2 linked regions of the Acidaminococcus fermentans DSM 20731 genome follow. The protein of the gene in region 1 interacts with the protein of each later gene in a pairwise test. Links are inferred from orthologs where the notes say so. Each region holds a gene or a part of one and is shown on either strand. Other genes may lie near its edges. The genes, in order: sfsA and ACFER_RS01210.

Region 1 (10,991 bases):
GGCCAGGAACCAGCGGGTGAACAGGAATTCCTCCCCGGTGGCCTGCTGGTAAAGAGCCGCGGCGATCACGTCCATGGCCCCTCCCACCGGGGTCCCCACGCCCCCCACCACGGAACCGAAAGCAATGGCGCACAGGATGGGAGCTGCCGCCGGATCGCTGCCCCGGTATCCGGCCGCCTTCACCATGGCCAGGGCCGTGGGGGTAAAGATGGCCACCACCACCGCATTAGGCAGCACGATGGAAAACAGCACCGACGCCAGGAACCACACGGTAATCTGGCTTTTCATGCTGGGTCCGATGAAGGCCAGGCACCGGAGGGCGATCCGGTGGTCCAGGCCGATAGGTTCCCAGGGCAGGGTCAGCAGGGTGGCGGCAAAAAGCAGCACGATGCTGCTGGAGGCATACTGGGCCAGCACCCGGTCCATGGGAGCCAGGGAGAGAAATGCATTGGCCACCACCGGCAGCAGGGCCGTCACCGTAAGCCCCACCGGCCGGGTGATCCACCAGAAGATCATCCACAGTGACACCCCGATGGCCCAGGCCCCGGATGCCCCGAACCCGTCAGCCAGCAGCCACCGGCACAGCAGCATCAGCCCGGGCCCCAGCCAGAGATAAATCCGTTTCTTCATACCCGTCACCCCTTTTGGTTGATAGGTTCATTATACCATGGTACAATGGAAACCAATCTACAATAAAGGAAGCTTTGAATCTATGACCATGAATCTTTCCCAGTGGGATGACAAAACTGAAATCACCGTGGAGGAACTGGCGGGTCTCTCCCCGGACCAGCGGTTCCTGGCGGACATCCGGGATCCGGCGGCCTTTGACCGGGGCACGGTGCCCGGCGCCATGAACCTGAACCCCCTGGCGCTCCAGGAAGGCAGCGTGGACCTGCCGGAAGACCGGCTCATCGTCCTGGTGTGCATGTGGGGGAAGATCAGCCTGGGCCTGGCCGCCAATCTCCGGGACCAGGGATACACCGCTGTTTCCCTGGCAGGGGGCTACTCCCTGTGGCTCCAAAAACGGCTGGAACGGGAAAACGCCCTGGCGGCGGAAGATTCCCAGCGGCTGAAACGGATCGAATCCTCCCTGCGCCGGAAATACAAACGGCGGATTTCCAGCAAATTCGTCCAGGCCATCTGTGATTACGCCATGATCCAGCCCGGGGACAAGATTGCCGTGTGCATTTCCGGAGGCAAGGATTCCATGCTTATGGCCAAGCTGTTCCAGGACCTGAAGCGCCACAACAAGATTCCCTTCGACCTGGTGTTCCTGTGCATGGATCCGGGGTACAATGCCATGAACCGGAAGATCATCGAGGAAAACGCCAAACTGCTCCAGGTGCCCCTCACCTTCTTTTCCACGGAAATCTTCGAAGCGGTGTTCCATGTGGAGGATTCCCCCTGCTACCTGTGCGCCAAGATGCGCCGGGGGTATCTGTACCGGAAAGCCCGGGAACTGGGCTGCAACAAGATCGCCCTGGGCCACCATTTCGACGACGTAATCGAGACCAATCTCATGAGCATGCTCTATTCCGGCGCCATCCGCACCATGCTCCCCCGGCTGAAAAGCACCAGCTGCCCGGGGATGGAGCTGATCCGGCCCCTGTACTACGTCCGGGAGGAGGACATCAAGAGCTGGCGGGACGAAAACGGCCTGTATTTCATCCAGTGCGCCTGCAAGTTCACGGAAACCTGCTCCACCTGCCACACCGACGGGACCACCGATTCCAAGAGGCTGGAAGTGAAGAAGCTGATCGCCGCCCTGGCGGAAAAGAATCCCCAGGTCCCGGCCAACATCTTCCACAGCCTGGAAAACATCAACCTGGACACGGTATTGAAATACAAGCAGAACGGAAAGGAACATTCTTTTCTGGAGGAAATGTGAAAAAGAGGGGTGTGAAAAAATGATTTCTCATTTTTTCACACCCCCTTCTGTTTCATTTCTCCTCCCACACCTTCACCTTCACCCGGATCTCCTGATCCGCGCTTCCGTAGAAGATGCCGCTGTTCATGGGACAGTCCCGTACGTCCCGGCCCACGGCGATGCGGATGTGCTTTTCCCCGGAGCAGGATGGCGTTGTCGTAGGCCCGGTTCAGGGTGCTTCAGCAGTTCCAGTTCTGCCGGAATGCCCATGATCAGTCCCCTCCTGAATATTGTGCTGGATATCAGAGCGTAAAGTCTGCGCGCCGTCTTTTCTCTGATGGAATCAGAGTACAGCGGAATTTTCTTGTTCGCAGAAACAATTTACTTTATCTTATTATTACTTTCATTTTCTGTATCATATATACCTTGATTGAAAGTTTATTGTCTTTTTATCATATTTGTCCGTATAGACAGCGGACGGACAGGGTTTTGGTTTCTGCCCCTTCCCACCCGGTTTCAGATACGGTATACTAAAGAGAAGAACAAGGAAGGATACCAATCGTATGGAAATTTTGTTTTTGGGTACAGGCCATGCCATCTCCACCCGGTGCTACAACACCTGCTATGTGCTGCGCCAGAATGAACGCTACCTGCTGGTGGACGGGGGCGGGGGCAACGGGATCCTGCGCCAGCTGAAGCGGGCCCGGCTGCCCTGGCAGAAAATCAAGGATATTTTCGTCACCCACCGGCATATGGACCATGTGCTGGGGATCTTCTGGGTGATCCGGATGATTGTGAAGGCCATGAAACGGGGCACCTATGTGGGAGAAGCCCGGATCTACGGCCACGATGAGGTGATCACCCTGCTCCGTTCCACCGCCCGGCTGCTGCTGGACCCGGGGGACCTGAAGTTCCTGGATACCCGGCTCCATTTCATCACCGTGGAAGACGGGGAAACCCGGAAGATCCGGGGCTGGGACGTGACCTTTTTCGACATCCATTCCACCAAGGCCAAACAGTACGGCTACATATTGGAAAGCAACGGCCACAAACTGGGCTGCTGCGGCGACGAACCCATGAACGACCACAATTTTACCCGGCTTTCCGGCAGCCAGTGGCTCCTCCACGAAGCCTTCTGCCTGTACCGGGAACGGGACCGGTTCCGGCCCTATGAAAAGCACCATTCCACCGTGCGGGAAGCCTGCGAAAACGGCGACCGGCTCCAGGTGCCCAACCTGATCCTCTACCACACCGAGGACACCCACCTGGCCCAGCGGAAGGAACTGTACACCGCCGAAGGCAAGGAATACTACCAGGGGAATCTGCTGATTCCCGACGACCTGGAACGGGTGCAGCTGTGGTGAGGAACTGAATGCCCGAAGGGCTGTCCGTCTCCTGAAAGGGACGGGGGACCAGCCAAGGGCTGGTGGTGGGGGTTCGCCAGAGGCCTGGTACATTCTTTGGAAGATATAAGGAGGCATTCTCATGGAACACAACAGAAAACACTCCCTGCGGTCCAAGGGCCAGGATATCATCGAATACGCCCTGATGCTGGCCATTGTGGTGGGCATCGGCTTCCTGATCTACAACCAGAGCAACATGGCCGATAAGATCAACGCTGTGTTCGGGAATGCCAACAACCTGTTGGCCACCGTGGAAAAAGAAAGCGATCCGGCTGTCCTCCACGACCGGAATTATGCGGACGCCATGGCGAAAATGCTGAAGGATGCCATTGCCAAGGGGACGGTACAGCTTTCTGACGGAGCCACCGTAGGCATCTATGCCCAGAATGCCCCCAACGGCAAAGCGGACAAGTACAATATCAACGGTCTGAAAACGGGAAATGTGACCGTCAACGGAAAAGATTACATGGCCAACGGGGCCTTTTACGGCTTGTGGAAAGCGGTGGACGACAGCCAATCCTACACCGGTGCCTCCGTGGCCCAGAAAGACAAAGACTGGTATGGCGTGGAAATCACGAACAATGGCAGCGGCAATTATACGGTTAAATACAGAGATGGCAGCGGCTACAGCAATGCCAGCAAAGATGGGTTCCGGCCTTCCGACAGCAACAACTACAAGACGGAAACCTGGAATCCCTGAGGAAAGGACCTGACTTTTCATGCACTACCCCAACATCACTTCCGGTACCTTCCGTTCCCGGCCCAACCGGTTCATCGCCCAGGTGGAAATCAATGGTAAGGAAGAAACCTGCCATGTGAAGAACACCGGACGCTGCCGGGAACTGCTGGTCCCAGGGGCCAGGGTGTACCTCACCGCCAGTGACAATCCCAAACGGAAGACCCGATACGACCTGGTGGCGGTGGAAAAAGGCCCCCGGCTCATCAATATGGATTCCCAGGCCCCCAACAAGGTGGTCCAGGAATGGCTGGAACAGGGAGGCCTCCCCGGCCTTACCAGAATCCAGCCGGAATTCCGGTACGACCAGTCCCGGTTCGACTTCTACCTGGAACAGGGGGACAGGAAATCCTTCCTGGAAGTGAAGGGCGTCACCCTGGAAGAAGACGGGGTGGTCCGTTTTCCCGATGCCCCCACCGCCCGGGGAGCCAAACACCTCCATGAACTGATCCGGGCCGCCAAAGAAGGGTACGGAGCCTGGGTGTTCCTGGTAATCCAGATGGAAAACGTGGACCATTTCGAACCCAACTGGCGCACCGACCCGGATTTCGGCCAGGCCCTCCTGGACGCCAGAAGCCAGGGGGTCACCCTCCTGGCCTGTGACTGCAAAGTGACCCCGGAAACCCTGGAAATCGGGAAGCGGGTGGAGATTGTGTTATAAAAATCGTTCCCGTAGGGGTGGCAGGCCCGGCCGCCCGCCAAAGCAGCAGTTGACTATGTGTTTTGCGGGGCGCCGGGCCTGCGCCCCCTACGGTTTATGCTGTTCAAAATCAATTTGCAAAATTGATTTCCAGCGGCCGTTGACAGATGACCGCTGACAAAAATACGGGGTACTGCACAAAACGTGCAGTACCCCGTATTTTTTATTTCTGTCCGATCGCCCGGTTGATGGCATTGATAATGCCCAAGAGGGAGGCGGTGTTGATGTTGGGATGGATGCCCACACCGAAGATGTGGCCTCCGTCCGGTTTCTTCAGTTCGATGTAGGAAATGGCCTTGGAATTGGAGCCCTGGCTGATGGCGTGTTCGTGGTAGTTGATGAACTCGAACCCGTCCACCCCGATCTTGTTCAGGGCATTGAAGAAGGCATCGATGGGCCCATTCCCGTTGCCGGAAATGTGCATTTCCGTGCCGTCGGCCTTGATGTCCCCTTCAAAGATGGTGCTGGTGTCCTCATCCCCTTCGTGGTTGTCGTACACCTTGTGGGCCCCCAGTTCATACTTGCCCCGGTAGTCCACATATTTTTTGTTGAACAGTTCCACGATCTGGCTGGCGGACAGTTCGTCCCCGTATTCGTCGGCGGCTTCCTTCACCATATGGCCGAATTCCGGATGCATTTCCTTGGGCAGGTAATACCCCACCGCCTGCTGCATCACAAAGGCAGCGCCGCCCTTGCCGGACTGGCTGTTGATCCGGATCACCGGTTCATATTCCCGGTGGATATCCGCCGGGTTGATGGGCAGATAGGGCACTTCCCAATAGCGGCTGTTGGTATCGGCCATGTACTTGAAGCCCTTCCGGATGGCATCCTGGTGGGACCCGGAAAAAGCGGTGAAGACCAGTTCCCCGGCGTAAGGATGGCGGGGTTCCACCTTCATCTTGGTGACGCTTTCGCAGATCCGTTTGATCCGGTTGATGTGGGAGAAATCCAGCTGGGGATCGATGTTGTGGGTGTACATATTGAGGGCCAGGGTGACGATGTCCACATTCCCGGTCCGTTCCCCGTTGCCGAACAGGGTCCCTTCCACCCGGTCGGCTCCGGCCATCAGGGCCAGTTCCGTGGCGGCCACCCCTTCACCCCGGTCATTGTGGGGGTGCAGGCTGATGATGGCCCGGTCCCGGTCCTTCAGATTCCGGATGAAGTATTCGATCTGGTCCGCATAGGTGTTGGGGGTGGACATTTCCACCGTGGAAGGCAGGTTGATGATCACCGGTTTTTCCTTGGTGGCACCCAGGGTGTCCAGCACCGCTTCACAGATTTCCACTGCATAGTCGGTTTCCGTGCCGGTGAAGCTTTCGGGAGAATATTCGTACCGGATGTTCATGCCGCTTTTGGCGATTTCTTTTTCCGTCAGTTCCCGGATCAGTTTGGCCCCGTCCACGGCAATCTTGGTGATCCCTTCCATGTCCTTCCGGAACACGATTTTCCGCTGGAGGGTGGAAGTGGAATTGTAGAAGTGGATGATCACGTTCTTTGCACCCTTCACCGCTTCAAAGGTCTTCTTGATCAGTTCCGGACGGGCCTGAACCAGCACCTGGATGGTCACGTCATCGGGGATGTAGTTGTCCTCAATCAGGGTCCGGAGGATTTCATATTCCGTTTCAGAAGCGGAGGGGAATCCCACTTCGATTTCCTTGAAGCCGATCTTCACCAGGGTAGTGAACAGCAGCAGCTTTTCTTCCAGCTGCATGGGGGTCACCAGGGCCTGGTTCCCGTCCCGCAGGTCTACGCTGCACCAGACGGGGGGCTTGGTAATGGTCTTGTCCGGCCAGGTACGGTCCGGCAGGCTGACTCCCTGGAAGGGAATGTACTTTTTAATGGGCTTATGCATCATGAATTCCTCCTTGTTTTTGCGAGGCGGGTATAAAAAATCCCCGCCCCCTGTTGTGCTCTAGGGGCGAGGCAAACAATTCCACGCTGTACCACCCTGATTCAGCCAGTCAAAAGACCGGCCCTTTCACCTCTTACCGCAACGGTATAAGGCTAAGGTCTGTAACGGGACCTCCCGTTCCGGACTACCTGTCACCCGGACGACTCTGGAACCAGTTATCATTCAGAAACGGATTATCGACTCCCAGCAGCTGTCGACTCTCTGTGAACCCATTTTCTGATCTTCTTTCCTTCACAGTCATTGTTGGTTACATTTTTGAACTTGATGGTGCTTATTATAGAGTGTTTTATAACGGCTGTCAACAAGTTTTGGGAAAAATGTTTAAAAAAATATGGAGGGGTGAAAAGATTCACCCCTCCGGTCGCGAGTCGCGACCAGGCTCCCTTTCCATCAATGATGGAACAGCCGTACGCCGGTCATGGCCATGGCGATGTTGTATTTGTCGCAGGTTTCGATCACATTGTCGTCCCGGATGCTGCCGCCGGTCTGGGCAATGTATTCCACCCCGCTCCGGTGGGCCCGTTCAATGTTGTCCCCGAAGGGGAAGAAGGCATCGGATCCCAGGGCTACGCCGGTGTTTTTGGCGATCCAGGCTTTCCGTTCTTCCCGGGTCATGGGTTCCGGTTTTTCCGTGAAGAAGTTTTCCCATACGCCGTCCGCCAGCACATCTTCCCAGTCGTCGGAGGTGTACACATCGATGGTGTTGTCCCGGTCCGGTTTCCGGATATCCGCCTTGAAGGGCAGGTTCAGCACCTTGGGGCACTGGCGCAGCCACCATTTGTCCGCCTTGTCCCCGGCCAGACGGGTGCAGTGGATCCGGGACTGCTGGCCGGCGCCCACACCGATGGTCTGGCCGTCCTTCACATAGCACACGGAGTTGGACTGGGTGTATTTCAGGGTGATCATGGCGATCAGCAGATCCCGCCGGGCATTTTCCGGGATTTCCTTGTTCTTCGTGGGACGGTTCTGGAGCAGTTCTTCCGTAATGTGGTCGTTGTTCCGTTTCTGTTCGAAGGTGATGCCGAATACCTGCTTGGTTTCCAGTTCTTCCGGTTCGTAGGCCGGGTCGATCTGGATCACATTGTATTTGCCCTTTTTCTTGGCGGACAGGATTTCCAGGGCTTCCGGTTCATACCCGGGAGCAATGACCCCGTCGGAAACTTCATGCTGGAGCACCAGGGCCGTGGCTTTGTCGCACACGTCGGACAGGGCCACGAAATCCCCGAAGGAGCTCATCCGGTCCGCACCCCGGGCCCGGGCATAGGCGCAGGCCAGCGGAGACAGTTCCATGCCTTCCACACTATAGATCTTCTTCAGGGTATCCGTCAGAGGCAGGCCCACGGCAGCCCCGGCCGGGCTTACATGCTTGAAGGAAGCGGCAGCCGGCAGTCCGGTGGCTCTCCGGAGTTCCCGCACCAGCTGCCAGCTGTTGAAGGCATCCAGGAAGTTGATGTATCCGGGTCTGCCGTTGAGCACCGTAATGGGCAGGTCCGCCCCGCTCTCCATAAAGATCCGGGCCGGGATCTGGTTGGGATTGCAGCCATACTTCAGTTTCAGTTCTTTCATGAAAGATTCCTCCTTAGGGTCAAAAGAAAAACCGACCCCGGGCCACAGCAGGTGCCCAGACGGTCGGCGTTCTACGACCATGCTCCCTGTGGGTAAACCCACTTCCGTCAGTCACATGATCTGTCGGTCTCATTATAGCATTGTCAGCCGTCCACGGTCAACTGTCAGACCTTTTTTATTCCCGTCCCATCGAAGGGCGGGATGAACTGGCTGTCGGCGGAACCGGCCTCCTGGACGAAGCCATCCTCGATGGGGCTCTGGAACAGGTAGTCTTCCACTTCCTGGTACTCCTCTTCTGCCAGGGGACGGCCGATTTCCGGATACTTTCCCTCTTTGGCCTGCCCGCAGGGCACATACTGGCGCATCAGGCTGAACAGCACCTGGCCGGGGGCGAAATTCTCCGCCACCCAGTCGATGATCCGCTTGCTGTCCTCCGTCATGCCCGGCAGGATCATGTGCCGGATGATCACCCCTTTTTTCAGCAGGCCGGTTGTTTCATCCATTTCGTAGGGACCGGTCTGCCGGAACATTTCCCGGATGGCGGCGGTGGCCACGGCAAAATAATTCCGGGCGTGGCTGTACCGCCAGGCAGCTTCTTCGCTGACGTATTTCAGGTCCGGCAGGTAGATCTGGACCTTCCCTTCCAGCTGCCAGAGGGTCTCCACCTTTTCGTAGCCCCCGCAGTTGTACACCACCGGCACCGGCAGTTTGGGCTCCAGGGATTCCAGGATGGTGGGCAGGAAATGGGTGGGCGTCACCAGGTTGATGTTGTGGGCCCCCCGGGCGATCAGGTCCCGGTAGATCCGGCGCAGATCATCAGCGGTCACTTCCCAGCCCTTTCCTCCGCTGCTGATCTCGCTGTTCTGGCAGAACACGCACTGGAGAGTGCAGCCGGAAAAGAACACGGTGCCGCTGCCCCCGGAAGTGCCGCTGATGCAGGGTTCCTCCCACAGATGGAGAGCCGCCCGGGCCGCCCGGGGCCGCCAGGGCATCCGGCACCACCCCAGGGTGCCCGGGGCCCCGGCGGTTTCCTGCCGGTCCACCCTACATTCATGGGGACAAAGAGTACATTGGGTCATAATGGGTTCCTTTCATAAAAGAGGAGCTGCTTATGCAGCAGCTCCTTTATTTCTCAGTATTTATACCCCCAGGAATACCGTCCCCGGTAATTGTAGGGATAAATGGTAATGTCATAATGGGCATTGTCCAGCTCGTGGGTGATCTGGTGCTTGAAGGGCGCCAGGGCCAGATGGAGCACCTTGAAGGGCTTGGACCCCCACATGGCTCCCTCATCGGAAATGTCCACTTTATAGCCGTTTTCGTGGGAATAGGTGCCGGACGCATGATACCCCCGCTCTGCCCCGCCAGTGATCACGAAGGTGACCCCGTTTCTCCGGGCCAGGTCATTCAGGTGGTCCAGGAAGGCCACCGTGGAGGCTTTGAAATGGGCCGTATCCGTGGTGCTGTTGCTCCGCCAGGGCGTATCCATCCCTTCGGTGCTGCTCCACTTCCGCAGGTTGCTCTTGCCGAAATCCCGCCGCCATGCATAGGCCTTTTTGGTGGAAATGGGGGTATAAGACAGGGCTTTTCCCCGGTTCTGCAGGGTGGAAACCCGGTACCCGGCGCTTTTTACAGAAGCCGCAGAAGACGTACGGGTGCCATAGTTAAAGGGTACGGCACGGCGCGCCATTCCGGCAGCAGAAGCAGAAACGGAAACCGTCAGCGAAGAAAAAAGCACGGCAGTGAGTACGACTCTATTCATGCGATTTTGCACATCTCCCAACGTTAAGATTTAAGGTATAAGAAATCCCTTTTATTATACCCAAATTTGACAGAAATTTCAAGAGCCCATTCCCTACCGCTGCGCCAGCAGCACGGCGGCAAACACCAGCCCGCAACCGATGATTTCCCGCAAGGTCATCACTTCTCCCAGGAACAGCCACCCGGCCAGCACCGCAAACACCGATTCCAGGCTCATAATCAGGGTGGCGGTGGTGGGGTCGGTGTACTTCTGCCCCACGATCTGGAGGGTATAGGCCACCCCGCTGGAAAGCCCCGCCGTATACAGCAGGGGCCACCGGGCCGCCCACAGGGCAGGGCCCAGACCGGCGGCGGGCAGGGTTTCCCACACCAGGGCTCCCAGGAGGGACACCAGGAAGGTCATGGCGAACTGGATCCAGGCCACCCGCACCCCGCTGGCCCCTTTCAGCAGGAAATGGTCCACACACAGGATGTGGAGGGCAAAGAACACCGCACACAGGAACACCAGGAAATCCCCGAAGGATATGGTGAAATCCCCGGTGACGCAGAGCAGGTAGAACCCTACCAGGGCCATGGGTACGCACAGCAGCAGGATTTTCCGCACCGTCCGCCCCAGGAACCGGCCCAGGATGGGCACCAGGATGATGTACAGGGCGGTGATGAAACCAGCCTTTCCGGCGGTGGTCTGGGCAATCCCCACCTGCTGGAGGTTGCTGGCCACCCCCATGATGACCCCGCAGCACAGCCCCGCCTTCACCGTCACGGCATCGGGCCGCAGCCGCTGCCACAGACTCCCCTGGCGGACGCCCCCGAAGGCCAGCACCACCGGTACCAGCACCCCGGTAGCCAAAAGGTTCCGGGCCGCGTTGAAGGTAAAGGGCCCCACATAATCCATGCCCACGCTCTGGGCCACAAAAGCGCTGCCCCAGATCAGGGCCGTCAGCAGCAGCAGCAGATTTCCTTTCATTTGATCCATGGTATTCCCCTTTTCACACATTGTAAGAATAAGGATACCATAAAAAAGGAGCTGTTGCACGTGCAGCAGC
Region 2 (11,199 bases), 1.2 Mb from region 1 along the record:
TAAGTTCACGATTCAGGCTGATCCGTCTGTTATGAGGTGTTTTCTTGCAACGTTCTGCATAAGGACAGCCATTGCAGTCCTCACATTCATAGATTTCTTCCTGACGGCCATATTGGTTGCCTTGAATGTTTTTCCTGTAGACGAATTTGAACTTCTTTCCATTGGGACAGAGCAACGCTCCATCAACCGTCGTCTTGAAATTAACCGCACGGAATGGGTCCTCGTGATACTTCTTGTCCGTCGTTTCTTTGAAGAACATGGGGAATTTCATACAGGCTTCCATCCCATGTTCGCTGCAGTACAGATAGTTATTGAATGAACCATACCCTGCGTCAGCTACTGGATATTTCGGATAGATCCCATGGTGCTCATAAAACTTTTCCAGAAGGGGAACGAAGCAGTCCATATCTGATCTGTACTGGTTTACGTCAAGGACCGCTATGTATTCATCAGCTATGCCAACTTGGACGTTATATGCCGGCAGCAGCTGGTCGTTTCCCATGTAGTCTCTCTTAATCCGCATAAACGTAGCTGAATGATCCGTTTTAGAATAGCTATTACGATTCTCTCCACAGATACTCAATTTCTTTCCATATTCCTTAAGTTTCTGCAGATACACTTTTAGTTTTTCGTAATTCCGCTGTTCCGGACTCTTATGGTGTCCTTTGCCATGGGCAAATCTTTCCTCGTCCAGTTCCCAGATTTCGTGAAGTTTGCTCAGGATGAGCTCCAGATATTCAGGAGCATATTCTGAATTGTTTTCGGCTTTCAGTCCACCACAGCTCAGCATCTCGTTGATTTCTTCCAGGAGTGCTGAGATTTTGGCAAACAGCCGGAATCTCGATTTCTCCGTACCTTTTTTCCAGACCCAGGAGTATTTGTTGGCATTGGCTTCGAATTTGGAGCCATCGATATAGAGGTGGTCCAGGTCCACATGCTCTTTGGTGATGATTTCTTGGGTAATTTCATAAAAGAGCGATTCAGCTTGATTCATCAGGACAGTATTGATGAAATATCCGAAAGTCCGATAGGACGGGTGTTTACCGTCCATAAGGTATTTATAGCGGATATTGACTTTGCAATTGTCTTCCAGCTTTCTGAGAGAGATGCATCCTTCATCCATAAACCCGAACAGAACCGTTTTCAACATATTGATGGGATTATATCTGATTCTTCCCAACTCATGAGCAGGAAGTTTGCTCAGATATTTGCGTAAATCGATTTCCTCCATAAATCTGTCAAATGTGAAAACCGGATCTGTGATATCCAGGCACTCAGAAAAAAATGCTGGTAAAATTCCCTGTTTGGGAGTACCATAATACACAGTTAGGTTTTTCATAGCAGTTAAATTCTAACACGAAAAAGGACTTTCGATTCACAAGAATCGAAAGTCCCTTTCGTTTTCATGGAGCTATTATTTCACAGCCCCTTCTTTTACAGCTTCACCTGATCCAGCAGTGCCTTTTCCCGGGCATCCACCTCTTTTTCGATTTCCGCCATTCTCTTTTTCAGATCTTCCACGAACAGGGCATCCTTGATGCTCCCCAGGTTGATCTTCACATTGAGGAAGGCTCCCCGTACGGCAGCCCGCGCATTCATGGCGGCTACTGCCCCATCAGTGATGGCATTCTGATTGCCTTTGGTGATGACGGTTTCCGCCAGAGCGAATAGTTCGTTGGCCTTCTGGCCCACCTTGAAGGGAACCAGGGCCGCGCCCTTGGTGGCATCCTGGATGGCGGCACTCCGGGCCTTTTTGGCCTCGTCCGTATCCTTGGGCATTTTAAAGGCAGCCATGATTTTATTGAAGGCATTGCTGTCCTCATCGATGAGGGCCAGGAAATCATCCTTCAGGGCAGTGGCTTTGGCAGCCACTTCCTTCATGTCTCCTTCCACAGCCGCATATTTTTCCTTGCCCAGAGTCAGGTTGGCCACCATGGCAATGAGGGCGGCGGAAGAAGATGCGTTCAGGGCCGCGATGCTGCCCCCTCCGGGAGCCGGAGAAGAAGACGCCGTTTCATTGATGAATCCTTCCACAGTCAGTTTGCGCAATTCCATTGGATCTTTTCCTCCCTGCTCAGAACAGGCCGTAAATCTTGCCGTTGTTGTCGATATCCATCTTCAGAGCAGCCGGTTTCTTGGGCAGACCGGGCATCACCATGATGTTGCTGGTCTGGCAGACGATGAACCCTGCCCCATTGGAAACCCGCACATCCTGGACATTGATCTTGAAGCCCTTGGGCGCCCCCAGGAGAGCCGGGTTGTCGCTGAGGGAATACTGGGTCTTGGCCACGCAGACCGGCAGTTTGTCCAGACCCCAGTCTTCCAGCTGTTTGATCTGTTTCTTGGCGTTGGGGGTAAAGGTTACGCCGTCGCCGCCGTAGATCTTGGTCACAATAGCCTTCAGCTTGTTGGGAATGGTGTCGTTCACATCGTACAGTTCCACTTTCTGGGGTTTCTGTTCTTCCAGCATGGCCACCAGTTTGTTGGCCATGTCGATGCCGCCTTCGCCGCCTTTTTCCCAGCATTCGTTCAGGCTGACTTCCACACCGTAGCTGGCGCATTTCTGCAGCAGCATGTCGATTTCAGCCGGGGTATCCGTGGCGAATTTGTTGATGGCCACCAGTACCGGCAGACCGAAGGTCCGCATGTTTTCCACCTGTTTGGCCAGGTTGGAGAACCCGTCGCTGACTGCCTGGACGTTTTCCTGGCTCAGGTCTGCTTTGGCCACACCGCCGTGCATCTTCAGGGCACGGATGGTAGCCACCAGCACCACGGCATCCGGATACAGATTGCCGTAATGGCATTTGATGTCCATGAATTTTTCAGCCCCCAGGTCCGCACCGAAGCCGGCTTCCGTAATGGCGATATCTCCCAGTTTCAGGGCCATCTTGGTGGCCAGCAGGGAGTTGCATCCATGGGCGATGTTGGCAAACGGACCGCCGTGGATGATGGCCGGGGTATGTTCCAGGGTCTGGACCAGATTCGGTTTGATGGCATCCTTCATCAGCATGGCCATGGCGCCTTCGCAGCCCAGCTGATGCACATGGACCGGATTCCCGTCCAGGTCACAGCCGATGACGATCCGGCCGAACCGGGCCTTCAGGTCTTCCAGATCCTTGGCCAGGCACAGGATGGCCATGATTTCAGAAGCCACGGTAATGGTGAAAGCGTCCTGACGGGGGAAGCCGCAGACTTTGCCCCCCAGGCCCACCACCACGTTCCGCAGGGCACGGTCGTTCATGTCCATGACCCGGCGCCAGGTGATCTGCCGGGCATCCAGACGCAGTTCGTTCCCGTGATGGATGTGGTTGTCGATCATGGCGGACAGCAGGTTGTTGGCTGCCGTAATGGCGTGCATGTCTCCGGTGAAATGGAGGTTGATGTCATCCATGGGTACCACCTGGGCATAGCCGCCGCCGGCAGCACCGCCCTTGATCCCGAACACAGGTCCCAGAGAGGGTTCCCGGAGGGCCACCACAGCCTTTTTCCCCACCCGGTTCAGAGCCTGGGCCAGACCGATGCTGGTGGTGGATTTCCCTTCCCCGGCAGGGGTGGGAGTGATGGCGGTCACCAGGACCAGTTTCCCATCGGGTTTCTTTTCCAGACGTTTCAGCACATCCAGAGAGATCTTGGCTTTGTAATGGCCGTACTGTTCCAGTTCTTCCGGTAGGATCCCCACTTTGTCAGCAATCTTGCTGATGGGTTCCATGACGTTTTTTTGTGCAATCTCGATATCGCTCAGCATCGAATTTCCTCCTCTGTGGATCGACTTTTATTCTTCCAGTTCCAGCAGCCGTTTTTCCAGGATTTCGTCCAGATTGAAGTTTTCGATCTGCAGATAGTATTCCGCAGCCATCAGCAGAGCCTTCATGGGAACGGTCCCGATGACTTCACTGCCCACTACATTGACGCCGTACCGGCGGGCTTCCATCTTGATCATTTCAAAAGCCTGGTACACGGCGGATTTTTCGTAGTTCACCAGGTTCATGGAAACCTGTACCTGGTTCCGTTCTTCCAGTTTTACGCCCATGGCCTTGACATAGTGGAGACCGCCGCCGATGTTCCGGACCTTTTTGGCAATGGCATCGGCCACAGCCTTGTCGCTGCAGTCCAGGTTCACGTTGAAGGCCACCAGGGGAACCCGGGCGCCCACGGCAGAGCAGCCGGATTTTTCATTCATGACCGCAGGGCCGTAATCCGGTTTCCATTCCGGATCCTTGATCTTTTCAAAGAAACCTTCGTACTGGCCTTTCCGCACGGCAGCCAGGTTCCGGCGGGCTTCCTTAGTGCAGGCGTCTTCATACAGATAAACGGGGATGCCCATTTCACCGTATGCCTTGCCCACCGCATTGGCAATGGCCACGCATTCGTCCATTGTCACGCCCATAACGGGAGTGAAGGGAACCACGTCCACCGCACCAAACCGGGGATGAGCCCCATGGTGGGTCCGCATGTCGATCAGCTGGATGGCGACTTTCGCCATATTGATGGCTGCTTCGGTAACCGCTTCAGGAGAGCCGATGATGGTTACAACAGAACGGTTGTGGTCGGCATCGCTGGAATAATCCAGGATCTTCAGTCCTTTGATTTTGCGGGCTTCATCAACGATCTTTTCAACCTTTTCCTTATCCCGGCCTTCACTGAAATTCGGAACAAATTCAACCAATTTTTTCGCCATAATGGCACCTCCATCAGTCACTTGTAGTTTGTTGACAACGGAAAGGCATTTCCAATGCCTCTGTTTGCTATTATAGTATGAATTCTTCGCCTAAAAAACGTCTGAAATCAATTTTTTCCGATATTTTTATTTTTTGACACTTTCTGGACGTTCCTTCCCTAGGATGAAACTGGAAAAGACTCTTGCAAATGAGGTGATCCTATGGATATCCTGAAACGCTCCCGGAGCCAGGCGGTAACCACCCGCTGGTCCGGAGGCACCACCACTGAATTTTACATTGATCCTCCCGGCAGTGCCTATGCCCGGAGAGATTTCCTCATCCGGATCAGTTCCGCCACCGTGGATCTGGAGGCATCGGATTTCACCCTGCTGCCGGATTACAACCGGATCATCCTGCCCCTCCGGGGAGGGTTCACCCTGACTTTCCCGGAAGACGGGAACCGGCAGGTGACCCTGGGGCCCCTGGAGCAGGCTTCTTTTGACGGAGCCTGGCACACCCATTCCGTGGGAAAAGCCGTGGATTTCAATGTGATGGTCCGGAAAGGCCATACCGGCACCTGTGAAAAAGTCACCGGAAGCCGTCTCCTCCAGCCGGCTTCCCGGCGGTTCGTCTACGTGCCCTTCCTGACGGATGCCCAGCTGAAAGGCGCTGTTTTGGACGGGAAGCCCCTGGAGCAGGATACCCTCTACGTCCTGCCTCCGGAAGGAAGTTGCGGACTGACCCTGCCGGAAGGGACGCCGGTGCTGTATATTGTGGTGGAATAGGAAAAAGGGGGGCTGTGAAAAAATGATTTCTCATTTTTTCACAGCCCCCTCTTTCATTATCCCGTTATCTTCTCCACCACCCACATGAGTCCTGCCACGATCAGCAGGAACAGGACCAGGGCCCTGCCCCGGTCCCGGATATCGAACCGGGTCTTGGGACGGTGGAGGAATTCCACGAACCCCCTCCATTTCTGCCGGAGAGTGGGCTTTTCCGCCTTATTCATAACGCAGGGCATCGATGGGATCCAGCAGCGCCGCTTTCTTGGCCGGATACAGGCCGAAGAACAGGCCGATGCCCACGGAGAACACCACGGAAATGATGGTGGCCGCAATGGAAATCACAATGGGCCAGCCAATGATCTTGGCGGCGATCACGGAGATCACCGTCCCCAGGATCATCCCGGTGGTACCCCCGGTGACCCCGATCACCATGGATTCCACCAGGAACTGGAGCAGGATATCGTGATAGGTGGCCCCCAGGGCCTTCCGGATACCGATTTCCCTTGTTCGTTCCGTTACGGATACCAGCATGATGTTCATGATGCCGATGCCCCCCACCAGCAGACTGATCCCGGCCACAATGGCCAGCAGCAGGGTGATGGATCCGGTGGTTTCCTGGGCCGTCTTGATGATTTCCGTCAGATCCCGGACGGAAAAGTCATCATCCGCCCCGGTCTTGATCTTGTGCCGGGTCCGGAGCAGTGTCACCACATCGGACTGGACCTGGGACACGGTATTTTCGTTTTCACACTGGATGGTGATGTTCCGGATGTAGGTAAGCCCCATGAGCCGCTGCATGGCCGTGGTCAGGGGGACAAACACAATGTCATCCTGATCCTGGCCCATGGCGGACTGTCCCTTGGAGGCCAGCACCCCGATCACCGTAAAGGGAGCCTTGTTGATCCGCATGATCTGTCCCACGGCATTTCCGTCCGGGAACAGGGTATCCGCCACGGTTTTCCCGATGACACAGACTCTTTCCCGGCTGTTCATGTCCCGCTGGCTGTACATCCGTCCCTGTTCGATGGAATAGCTCCGGATGGACAGGATGTTGGGGGTGACCCCCTGGACCTGGGAGGTCCAGTTCTGATTCCCGGCTACCAGCTGGTAACTGTTCTGGACTCCGGGGGCCACGTATTTGATGCCGTCCACGTTCTTTTCGATGGCCTTGGCGTCCTCGTAGGTCAGCTTGGCCCCGCTGCCGCTGGCAATCCGCTGGCCGTTGGCCGTCCGGCCGCCGCTCATGACAATCAGCAGGTTGCTGCCCATGCTGGTGATGTTTTCCTTGACTTTTTCCTGCATCCCCAGGCCCAGGGACACCATGGCGATCACGGCGCCCACCCCGATGATGATGCCCAGCATGGTCAGGAAGGTCCGGATCTTGTTGGCCAGCATCCCTTCAAAGGCCATTTTTACACATTCTCTAAACAACCACCTGACCTCCTCCCTCTTTCTCTTCCGTCAGCCGGCCGTCCCGCATCACCAGGATCCGCTGGGTCATGGCCGCCAGTTCCGGTTCGTGGGTGACCATGATCACCGTTTTCCCCTCCTGGTTCAGCTTCTCGAAAATGTCGATGATTTCCAGGGTGGATTTGGTGTCCAGGTTCCCGGTGGGTTCGTCGGCCATGATGATGGCCGGATTGTTGATGAGCGCCCGGGCAATGGCCACCCGCTGCCGCTGGCCCCCGGACATCTCATTGGGTTTGTGGTACATCCGGGTCCCCAGCCCCACATTGGTCAGGGCCTGTTCCGCCCTTCTGGTCCGCTCTTCCAGGTTCACACCCGCATAAATCAGGGGCAGGGCCACGTTTTCCACCGCCGTCAGCCGGCTCAGCAGGTTGAAGCTCTGGAACACGAAGCCGATCCGCCGGTTCCGGGTCCGAGCCAGTTCATCGTCGGTATAGTTGGCGATGTTCTTCCCTTCCAGATAATATTCCCCGGAGGTGGGCCGGTCCAGACAGCCCAGGATATTCATCATGGTGGATTTGCCGCTGCCGGAAGGCCCCACAATGGAAGTGAATTTGCCCTTTTCGAAATTCACCGTCACATGGTTCAGAGCATAGACGATGGTATCCCCCATCTGGTAGCTTTTCACAATGTCTTTCAGTTCAATGACGTTCATGGCCTGGTTCCTCCTGTCCTTAGATCGGAGGCCCCATCCGTCTGTTGGTGCTGCCGGTGGCCTTGGCGGTCTTTACCACCAGTTCGTCCCCGGGCTGGAGATCCCCCTGGACCGCCACCCGGTCTTCCCCGGTCAGCAGGACTTTCACAGGGACTTTCCGGGAGGTATTGTTCTCCTTGTCATAGACCAGTACGTATTTCTGGCCATTTTCCGTATGGATACACTTGTTGGATACGGTCAGGGCATCCTGGATTTCATCCACGATCACATTGGCCCGGGCGGTCATGGTGGGCAGCAGTTTCCCTTCGGAGTTTTCCACATCCACATAGCAGGTGTAGTAGTTCACGTTGTTGGTGGTGGTGGCGCTGCGGCCGATCAGACTGATGGTCCCCTTGAAGGTTTCGTTGGGATAGGTATCCACGGTGAATTCCACGGTCTGGCCCTGTTTGATCTGGCCGATATCCGATTCGTCCACCATCAGGTAAATCTGCATCTTGTCCAGGTTGGCCACGCTCATCAGTACCTGGGGCGTGGAAATACCGGAGGATACGGTTTGCCCCACAGGGGTGGGCTTGCCGATCACATAGCCGTCGATGGGTGTGCTGATCACCGTATCGTTTACGTTGGACGTGGCCTGTTCGTATTCCGCCTTGGCCACCCGGTAATTGGCCTCTGCGGTATCGAATACGCTCTGGGCGATGGCCCCCTGCTCCAGCAGGGCCTGGTCCCGCTCATAGGTGGCCTGTTTATCCACCAGGGCCGCCCGCTTCATTTCCTGGGTGGCCTTCAGGGAGGTATCATCCAGTTTCACCAGAGCCTGTCCCGCGGTCACATGCTGGTTTTCCGTTACATAGACCTGGACGATACGGCCGGTGATCTTGGAGTTGATGTCCACATTGTCCAGGGCTTTCAGGGCCCCGGTGGCGGAAATGGTCTTCCGCAGATCCCCCCGCTGGACGGCGTCGGTCCGGGTGGCCGCCACGGCTTCCTGGGTCTTTTTCACCTGGTAGTATTTGTAGCCGCCGGCCCCGCCGGCAACCAGGATTGCCAGGACAATCAGCAGCACTTTATGCTTCTGCACGATGTTCACGCTGTCTTCCCTCCATCAATTTTCCTGCCTCCGCAGGAAAAAATACGGATGTACAGAGAATGGCTCTCCATACATCCGCTCCCTCATTCTCTTATATCTACGGTTATTGTAAAAAAGATTTATGAAGCCCCCATGAATGGTTTTGAAACAACTCAGTATTCGTACCATTCAGAAAGTCCCTGCCCTGTCACTTCCGCACCTGGCCATTGCCGTTCACCAGGTATTTGGTGGTGGTCAGTTCCGGCAGGCCCATGGGCCCTCTGGCATGGAGTTTCTGGGTGCTGATGCCGATTTCCGCCCCGAATCCGAATTCGAACCCGTCCGTGAACCGGGTGGAGGCATTTACATAGACGGCCGCCGCATCCACCAGCTGCTGGAACTTCCGGGCATTTTCGTAGTCGTCCGTCACAATGGCTTCCGAATGGCCGGTGCTGTACCGGCGGATATGGGCCACCGCTTCTTCCAGACTGTCCACCACTTTCACGGAAAGCCGCAGATCCCCGTATTCCGTGGCCCAGTCCTCTTCCGTGGCAGGCTGCACATCCCCGCTGTAGCCCTGGGTCCGGGCATCCCCCAGCACGGTCACATGGGCCTTTTTGTAGGCTTCCAGCATGGCCGGCAGGAAGGCGTCCGCAATGTCCTTGTGGACCAGCAGGGTTTCCATGGCATTGCAGGTGGAAGGCCGGTTCACCTTGGCGTTCATGGCGATTTCCACTGCCATGGGCACATTGGCATAAGCATCCACATAGGTGTGACACACTCCGGCTCCCGTTTCGATCACCGGCACGGAAGCGTTGTGGACCACATTCTTGATCAGTCCGGCCCCGCCCCGGGGGATCACCACATCCACCAGGCCTTCCAGATGGATCAGTTCATCCACCGCAGCCCGGTCCGGCACATTGACGAACTGGACCGCCCCTTTGGGCAGCCCGGCCTTTTCCCCGTAGGCAATCAGCACATCGCTGACTGCTTTGTTGGAATGGAGGGCTTCCCTGCCCCCCTTCAGGATCACGGCATTGCCGCTTTTCACGCACAGGGCGATGGCGTCGGCGGTTACATTGGGCCGGGCTTCATAGATGATCCCGATGACCCCCAGGGGCACGGACACCTTGGTGATGGTCAGCCCGTTGGCCAGGGTGCTCCCGCTGAGGATCCGTCCCACCGGATCCGGGAGCCCGGCCACCTGACGGATGCCCTCGGCCATCTGGGCCAGCCGGTCATGGGTAAGCAGCAGCCGGTCCAGGAGGGAATCCCGCAGCCCTCCCTTCCGGCCTTCTTCCATATCCACGGCATTGGCTTCCAGGATGTTTTTTTCTTCTGCCAGCAGCCCCTCTGCCATGCTTTCCAGGATGTCATTCTTCACACGGGTATTCAGGATGCCCAATTCCAGGGAAGCCTGTTTTGCCGCTTCCCCCTGGGTCCGTACCATTCCCACTTCGTACATGGTTTCTGCCCCCTTACAGTACCACCAGGTTGTCCCGGTGGATGGCTTCATCGTAATGTTTGTAGCCGATTTTTTCTTCGATCTGGCTGGTCCGGCAGCCTTTGATCAGGTCCAGGTCTTCCGCATTGTAATTGGTCATGCCCCGGGCCAGTTCATGGCCCTCCTGATCCAGGACGCTCACCGTGTCCCCGCTTTCGAAGCTGCCTTCCACCCCGGTGATGCCCACCGGCAGGATGCTGCAGCCCCCTTTCTGACGCAGGGCTTTGGCCAGTCCCTCATCCACAATGACTTTGCCGCTGATCCTGGACCCGAAGGCCAGCCACTGGTTCCGGAACCGGAGATGGCTTTCCCGGGGTACGAACAGGGTCCCCACAGGTTCGCCCCTCATGATCTTCCGGAGGATCTCCAGATCTTCCCCATTGGCAATGATCAGGGCAATGCCGGCACTCATGGCGTTCTTGGCCGCCTGGAGCTTGGTAAGCATGCCCCCGGTGGCGTTCTTGGAACCGGCGCCTCCGGCGGTGGCTTCGATTTCCGGGGTCACTTCCTCCACCACGGAAACCAGCCTGGCCTCCGGATGGGTCTTGGGATTGGCGGTATACAGCCCGTCGATGTCCGACAGCAGGATGTCCAGATCCGCATCCGCCAGGCTGGCCACCAGGGCGGACAGGTTGTCGTTGTCCCCGATTTTGAACTCGTCGATGGCCACCACATCATTTTCATTGATGATGGGGATCACCCCCCAGGAAATCATTTCCTGGAGAGCATTCCGGGCATTGGCATAGCTGTGCCGGTTCACCATATCCGACTTGGTCAGCAGCACCTGGGCCACCACCTGGCCGTATTCCCCGAAAAGCCGTTCATAGATATGCATCAGGATGCCCTGGCCCACGGCGGCACAGGCCTGTTTCCCCGGGATGGAGGCCGGCTTGGCCTCCAGGCCCATCCGGCCCACCCCGGCAGCCCCGGCCCCGGACGACACCAGGATCATTTCCTTCCCCTGGTTCTGGAGGTCCGTCATGATCCGGGCCAGTTTCTCGATCTTTTCATAGTTGATCTTTCCGTTGGGATAGGTAATGGTACTGGTCCCGACTTTTACC

Evidence for each region.
Region 2: the proteins of sfsA (region 1) and ACFER_RS01210 interact in binary tests that used the Escherichia coli proteins (3 or more experiments, as listed by UniProt). The link is inferred for Acidaminococcus fermentans DSM 20731 from one-to-one orthologs.

What each region holds. Positions count from the first base shown.
Region 1 is NC_013740.1:1,480,515-1,491,505, forward strand. Bases 3,057-5,828 are described here. They hold sfsA (DNA/RNA nuclease SfsA), read left to right. Parts: upstream 3,057-3,989; coding sequence 3,990-4,667; downstream 4,668-5,828. Other genes in these bases: ACFER_RS06810 (MBL fold metallo-hydrolase), read left to right, coding at 3,057-3,231; ACFER_RS06815 (hypothetical protein), read left to right, coding at 3,353-3,970; leuA (2-isopropylmalate synthase), read right to left, coding at 4,870-5,828. Also shown: ACFER_RS06800 (SLC13 family permease), read right to left, coding at 1-630; ACFER_RS06805 (PP-loop family protein), read left to right, coding at 713-1,888; more of ACFER_RS06810, read left to right, coding at 2,431-3,056; more of leuA, read right to left, coding at 5,829-6,561; ACFER_RS06830 (phosphoribosylaminoimidazolecarboxamide formyltransferase), read right to left, coding at 7,009-8,184; ACFER_RS06835 (radical SAM protein), read right to left, coding at 8,349-9,263; ACFER_RS06840 (hypothetical protein), read right to left, coding at 9,317-9,946; ACFER_RS06845 (DMT family transporter), read right to left, coding at 10,040-10,921. UniProt on the Escherichia coli protein: Binds to DNA non-specifically. Could be a regulatory factor involved in maltose metabolism.
Region 2 is NC_013740.1:276,265-287,463, reverse strand. The notes cover bases 7,972-10,951. They hold ACFER_RS01210 (glutamate-5-semialdehyde dehydrogenase), read right to left. Parts: upstream 10,100-10,951; coding sequence 8,843-10,099; downstream 7,972-8,842. Other genes in these bases: proB (glutamate 5-kinase), read right to left, coding at 10,113-10,951; ACFER_RS01215 (efflux RND transporter periplasmic adaptor subunit), read right to left, coding at 7,972-8,655. Outside these bases: ACFER_RS01250 (IS1182 family transposase), read right to left, coding at 1-1,339; ACFER_RS01245 (cyclodeaminase/cyclohydrolase family protein), read right to left, coding at 1,435-2,055; ACFER_RS01240 (formate--tetrahydrofolate ligase), read right to left, coding at 2,075-3,745; ftcD (glutamate formimidoyltransferase), read right to left, coding at 3,773-4,678; ACFER_RS10745 (HutD family protein), read left to right, coding at 4,880-5,443; ACFER_RS11495 (hypothetical protein), read right to left, coding at 5,500-5,667; ACFER_RS01225 (ABC transporter permease), read right to left, coding at 5,660-6,874; ACFER_RS01220 (ABC transporter ATP-binding protein), read right to left, coding at 6,867-7,565; more of ACFER_RS01215, read right to left, coding at 7,585-7,971; more of proB, read right to left, coding at 10,952-11,199. UniProt on the Escherichia coli protein: Catalyzes the NADPH-dependent reduction of L-glutamate 5-phosphate into L-glutamate 5-semialdehyde and phosphate. The product spontaneously undergoes cyclization to form 1-pyrroline-5-carboxylate.